3 regions of the Paenibacillus sp. FSL H3-0310 genome follow, and region 1 is predicted to be linked to each of the others. Evidence: predicted binding sites of a transcription regulator. Region 1 holds the regulator's gene; each other region holds the start of a gene.
The links. Region 1 encodes LexA, which represses DNA repair genes until DNA is damaged. Its sites were predicted from a motif close to CGAACATATGTTCG; they were not measured.
Positions count from the first base shown of each region.

Region 2: the regulator LexA is predicted to act here: its motif matches at 732-745, upstream of MHH63_RS04950 (YolD-like family protein).
Region 3: the regulator LexA is predicted to act here: its motif matches at 831-844, upstream of recA (recombinase RecA).

Region 1 covers NZ_JBBODC010000001.1:2,373,437-2,375,716, reverse strand. The annotation lists gene MHH63_RS10640 (hypothetical protein) at 1-32, opposite strand, end outside; gene MHH63_RS10635 (DUF896 domain-containing protein) at 82-291, opposite strand; gene MHH63_RS10630 (LysM peptidoglycan-binding domain-containing protein) at 401-814, opposite strand; gene lexA (transcriptional repressor LexA) at 1,066-1,692, shown strand; gene MHH63_RS10620 (L,D-transpeptidase) at 1,871-2,209, shown strand.
Region 2 covers NZ_JBBODC010000001.1:1,090,902-1,093,181, forward strand. The annotation lists gene MHH63_RS04945 (discoidin domain-containing protein) at 1-559, opposite strand, end outside; gene MHH63_RS04950 (YolD-like family protein) at 1,020-1,253, shown strand; gene MHH63_RS04955 (hypothetical protein) at 1,409-1,762, opposite strand.
Region 3 covers NZ_JBBODC010000001.1:2,081,718-2,083,997, forward strand. The annotation lists gene MHH63_RS09400 (competence/damage-inducible protein A) at 1-613, shown strand, start outside; gene recA (recombinase RecA) at 914-1,978, shown strand; gene MHH63_RS09410 (regulatory protein RecX) at 2,089-2,280, shown strand, end outside.

The DNA.
Region 1 (2,280 bases):
CGTTGAACCATTCTTTCCCAAGAACGGGCCATGTGCGTTCCCCCTAGTCATCCTGAAATATCTATGAAAAGGAACAGCGAGCTAATGTTTAAGCCCCTTGTTACCTTGTTCATGCTCATCGTTATCTACCACTTCAATAGTATTTAATTGTGCTCGGAAGTTATTGCGGATATTCCCCAGGTAAATTTCACGAAGCTTGGCGCGTTCCGCCACTTCCTCTTGATTAAGGCCTACGCTCTTCTGTTTGCGTGCCAATTCGTTAATTCGCGCGACCAACTCATCAATATTCAATACTTTCCCTCCCCCTATAAATTAATTCTAACTCTGCCATGAGAAAAAGAGCTTGTCAAGGTCTACTCCCTGCAAGCTCTACTGGTCATTCTATTATGTTCTCAGAAAATTAATAAATAGGTAAAGTAAGTATGTCTCCAGCGTTAATTTGACTACTCTTAATCCCACTTGAACGTTTAATTCCTTCTATATAAACAACTGTCTTCATATCAGCTGGTTTATTCTTAAGGGCAATACTCCATAGTGTATCTCCACGTTCAACCACAATCCGCTTCTCTTCCTTCATTATAGTCGTCGATCCTGCAAATACATTTCCCACTACTGTTAGGCCAGATAATACTAGCACGAAAATCAATATTAACTTAATAAAGAAATCTTGACGGAACAACGAAATCATCCCTCCAAGCAAACGTTCCGTTATCTCTTTCACCTTAGCGGAATTACGGGCAACGTCATTATGTCCTATAGATTCAACCACTGGGGCCTTATCGTAGATGCTGCGGTATGTACTGTATTTTAGCATAATCATCATCCTCCAAACACTTGTTCTTACTTTCGAATTTATAATAACACGAACATGTGTTTTGTTCAATACTATTTCAGAACAATTGTTCTCTTTTTTTCGAGAGACTCAAGCGGTTCATTTTATTATCATTTGTCTACCATTTTTTAACTCTAGCAGATTAATATTTATAATAGTTAGAACTTATGTTTGTGCGAACGGTAGTTCTATGTTATAATTTTCCCAAACATTACTATATGGGGTTGATTCCAATGTCAAAGATTTCAAGTCGCCAGCTGGCGATCCTGGAATTTATACGAAGCGAAGTCCGCAGCAAGGGTTATCCACCTTCCGTCCGGGAAATTGGAGAAGCTGTTGGCCTTGCTTCCAGCTCCACAGTTCACGGTCATTTGGACCGGCTTGAGAAGAAGGGACTTATTCGTCGAGATCCAACGAAGCCACGTGCAATAGAATTACTAGGCCAAGAGGATTCAGAGAATGTTCACCAATTCGCGCAGACCATCTCACGGATTCCTGTCGTAGGTAAAGTTACCGCCGGGGTACCTATCACTGCTACAGAGAATATCGAAGACTACTTCCCACTTCCTACTCACTATGTAGGTGACAACAAAGTATTTATGCTGTCTGTCATGGGTGATAGTATGGTGGACGCAGGCATTATGAATGGTGACTATGTGATTGTTCGCCAACAACAAACAGCGGACAACGGAGATATCGTTGTAGCCATGACCGAAGAAGATGAAGCAACCGTTAAGACCTTTTACAAGGAACGTGATCATATACGGCTTCAGCCGGAGAATCCAGCTTATGAGCCGCTTCGCCTTAATCGCGTAACTATTCTCGGAAGAGTCATCGGATTGTTTCGAGATATCCACTAAGTATGCACTTCTAACATAAAAGGCTGGTCCGCATATGCGGAACAGCCTTTTTTCTACGTTTTTTTGCTTTTCCAACCACTTACGAACATTTGTTCCCAATGGCTAAAATGGCCATTTTCTATGAATAACCCTTTAGGCGTTCTGCTCATATCCTAATTAGAAAGGAGTGTTGCGTATAATGCCCAACTACCGAATTATTGTAGATCTGACCCAACGAATGTTATATCTTCTGGACAATGATATTGTGATTAGAGGTTTCCCTGTCGGCATCGGTAAGATGTTAACCCAATCCCCAGTGGGTGAATTCACTATTATTAACAAACAACCCGACCCAGGGGGTCCCTTCGGTGTGTTTTGGATGGGACTGTCTAAACCACACTACGGAATTCATGGAAACAATGACCCTTCCTCCATTGGGAAAGAGGTGTCCCACGGCTGCATCCGGATGTACAACGAGGATGTGTTAGCACTCGCTGCTATTGTCCCTATAGGCACACGAGTAACGATAAGAAATTAAATTCGAATGGAGGCTCGGCAACCCCCAAATCACATTAAAAAATGGGGGTCATTACATAAGTAAGTATTTTT
Region 2 (2,280 bases), 1.3 Mb from region 1:
CAGTTGGTTCTGGAGCAGGAGTGTAGTTCATTTTTATTTCGCCAATAGTAACAAAATAAGAGTATCCATTATTCTCTGATATATTTAATCTGTATTTTTTATACTCTTTTTCATTATTAAACGCGAATACTTTGTCCACTGATGTAGTCCAACCGGTAATGTTGTTTTGAGTGTCAAGAACAACCCAGTTTTCCCCATCCCATCCTTCGAAAGTCCAATTTTTAGGCGATTCTTTTGCTACATTCTCGTTTTTGCCACGACCTGTTAGAGAGTAAGAGTTAACAATTTGTGGACTTTCAAATTCATAAGCTATCCATCCATATGGCACACCTTCTTTAGAAGCCCATCCATAGTCGTTGTTGTTATTGTTAAATGCGTTGAACGCTTGATGGTCAATACCCCATTCGCTACTTGCACTTACCACTCCGGATGGAGAAGTATTAGATGTCATTACCGGAATTAAACTTGATACTGTTGTGGTATTTGCTTTAGTAATAGAAACAAAACTAAATAGCAGAAGTAAGGATAAAATGATAGGTACGTAAATTTTCTTTTTCATATGTATCTCCTTTAGTAGTTTATAGGAATCAAAGATACATAATGCAAAAAGAACAGTCTAAACAATATTTCTTAAATATGTAATAAAAAGAGTATTATATTTATTAATTCATAATTATTACATTTGGTGATAGGATTTCTATTGAATTAAGAATGCATGTTTGGTTATAATACAAACAAATGTTCTTGTTTTAGGGGGGTATCAACATGCAAATGCAGATTGGTCAAACTGTTGAAATTCTACAGCGGTAATACATGCGCACATGGAGCGCCTGGAGATTAAGGGGTACATACAGAGAGGTAAGAACATGCCACGAGCGTTGAAAGTTATTAAGGGAGTCGACGAAGACAATGAAACCACATCAGCGTAAGAAACTTGAAGATAATGGTCTTTGGGAGGGAAGTCGGATGATAATGCCTGAACATAAAAATAGGATTCTGACGATTCGCTTAAAGAAGAAGTGCGATCAAAGCCTGATTTAGATCCCAAAGCATTAGCTGAAATCTCACAGGTATTAGCTCAATATTTAGAGGATTGTAGTCCGATTACAATTACATTTTTTGGGGAATATGAGGACAGATCCATCCATGGAATAGTCATGAGAGTCGATCGACAGTTGAAACAGATTAAGTTCCATCATGATGGCGATTGGGAATGGATTAAACTAGAGGAAGTTATTGAGGCAATCACTTAAACGAGTGTCGCTTTTTCAATTATCCCTTATTAAGCTAACGGGCAGCATAGTGCAACAAGGCATACAAACAAGCTATAAAAAAACTACTTATGGACATGTTCATCCATAAGTAGGAGAAGGGAATTATTAATGACAGACCAAATAATTCATAGTAGCTATCTTAACTTAGTTATAAAGTAAGGTATGACTATTTGAAAATCTGAAGTATCATTCCAGACAGTTATGACCCATTCTCTACTAGTTCTAGGATAAGATTCTGTTGCGAACACTTCTTTGGTTTTTGGATCACCAGGTCTAATTGACCATCCACCAGAGACTACCCTTCTATTGATTGGAGCTAACATACTGAGTTCTCTGCTACCTCCTGGTGGGATCACTACTCTAGTAAAGACAAAACGGTCAAAGCCATTCCCAAGGTTTTGCGAAGTACGTACTTTTGTTGCACTTAATCTAATGATACTTTTTTGTTTTACAATTGTCTTTCTTGTAATCTTCTTTTTAATTGCCATGATATAACCTCCTCAAGTTGCATATGTTACAGTATTTAATAGATGTAAACTAAAGGGATTTTGCTTGTGTCTGTATCTAGTTAATTTGAATAAAATAGGGGAGTCGTGGGCATAGTCAAGAGATACATTTCTGAAAGCAATGTAAATGACAGGGGCATATTGAGCATTCTTCTTCTTCATTTTCAACTATGGCACCCGTAAAGAATGTATAATAGTGATATCTTTTTCATACGAATTTCTATTTAAGCTAACGGGAAACGTTAGCTCAATATAGATATAAGACACCCAACCGATACGATTGTAAAAATGTCCCTCATCAGTGATTATATTGGTGGGGTTTTGCGTTTCTCTATAACCAATGATATTTTTAGCTCGTTTCAAGTAATTGATAGATTACATTTAGGTTATTATTAGATATGTAAATTAATGAGAGCAAAGAAGTGAGGCATGCAATTACACAAATTAGATATTAACCAGACACTAACCCAAGAAGCAACAAAAACCCTTGCACAGATTTT
Region 3 (2,280 bases), 290 kb from region 1:
AAAGGCCCCTTCTGAGCATGAAGCTACAAAAAAGCTGGAGATACTGGAACAACAAATCAAGGAGATTTTGCCGGAACATTTGTATGCGAACATTGATGTGCCGCTGGAGCAATTGATTGTGGATTGGATGGCGGATGCCGGCCTGACCTTAAGTGCGGCAGAGAGCTGCACCGGAGGTTTGCTGATGGAGAGCATAACAAATATTCCAGGCAGTGCATCGATGTTTGCCGGCGGAATCGTCTGCTATTCGAATGACTTAAAGAAAAAGTTACTGAATGTACCAAGTGCTTATTTGGAGGGACCCAATGCTCCTGGAGCCGTAAGTCGAGAAGTTGCCGAGGTGTTGGCTGACCAAGTGAGAATGATTGCAGACAGCGATTTCGGCTTATCTGTTACGGGTGTGGCTGGACCGGGTTATTCTGAGCGCAAGCCTGTTGGACTTGTATTTATCGGCTTGGCTGAACGGGGACGTAAGACAGAGGTCTATGAGCTTAATCTTAAAGGTACACGGGAAAATATCCGGTTGCGTACTGTAAAGGCTCTGCTGTATCGTCTGTGGCGGAGACTTGAGGAACGCAAGGTGGAGACACCTCTTGAGGGTTCAGACTTGTAATGGGAGATTAGCCCAGTTATAATAAACACATACGGAAGAACCGTGGCACTGAGATTTCTTTGCTGCGGTTTTTTGTATATTTGCAGAGATTTTGATCACGATGGCTACTCATGATCATAAGTCGTTGATGTCCGGTGAAGTGGGGAATTTAATTAACTTCTATCTCCGGAGGGAGGCTTACAATAAAAGGGATAAATAACGCCCAAGACAAAAAAAACGAATGTATGTTCGAAAAAAAGCTTGGCAAGACCTTAAAAACACGTTATTATATTACTATAAACAGTGAAGGAAGTGGTCTGATTGTCAGATCGTCGTGCAGCGCTTGATATGGCGCTTCGTCAAATAGAAAAACAATTTGGTAAAGGTTCGGTAATGAAACTGGGAGAATCCACGCATATGCAAGTGGAAGTTGTACCTAGCGGATCTTTGGCACTTGATATTGCGTTAGGTATAGGCGGACTTCCAAAGGGACGTATTATTGAAGTATATGGACCGGAATCTTCAGGTAAAACAACAGTTGCTCTTCATGCTATTGCAGAAGTGCAAAGACAAGGCGGACAAGCTGCATTTATCGATGCCGAGCATGCGCTTGATCCGAAATATGCACGTAACTTGGGCGTAAATATCGATGAGTTGCTGCTTTCTCAGCCAGACACGGGTGAACAAGCGCTGGAAATCGCCGAAGCACTCGTTCGTAGTGGAGCCGTTGATATTATTGTCGTTGACTCCGTTGCTGCTTTGGTACCTAAGGCTGAAATTGAAGGCGATATGGGTGATTCCCACGTCGGATTGCAGGCTCGCTTGATGTCTCAAGCACTTCGTAAGCTTTCTGGTGCCATTAGCAAATCCAATACGATCGCTATCTTTATCAACCAGCTTCGTGAGAAGATCGGTGTTATGTTCGGTAACCCTGAGACAACTCCGGGTGGTCGTGCATTGAAATTCTACTCTTCTGTACGTTTAGATGTACGTCGCGTAGAGAGCATCAAGATGGGGAACGATGTGGTTGGTAACCGTACTAAGATCAAGATTGTGAAGAATAAAGTAGCCCCTCCTTTTAAACAGGCTGATGTTGATATTATGTACGGTGAAGGGATTTCCAAAGAGGGAAGTCTTGTAGATATCGGTACTGAAATGGATATCGTGAATAAGAGTGGTGCATGGTATTCCTACGAAGGCGAGCGTCTCGGTCAAGGACGTGAGAATGCTAAACAGTTTTTGAAGGAACATCAGGATATTGCCCTTATTATTGAGAATAAGATCCGTGAAGCAAGTAATTTATCCACTATTGTTGCTGCGCCGAAGAATGAAGATATTATTGCAGAGCAAGAAGAAGAAGAGAAATTGCTTCTCGAAATCGAATAGTATATTAAGCAATAGGACGCCCTGTGATTGATTGTTGCAGGGTGTCTTTTCTTAACAAGTAACGAAAGTAAGACGATAACCGATCTATTGCTACGAGGTGACAAACAACTATGGTAATACAACTGGATTTTGAAGCAGAAGAACAAGATGAGCAGGTGTTATCTGATTTTCCTGAAGGAGAACTCTTAGAGATCACTAAAGTAGAACGTCAAAAGAAATCTGACCACCGTTATATCATACATTTCGGAGCATATAACATGACTGTGCACGAGGACGTCATGATTAAATATCGAATGATTACT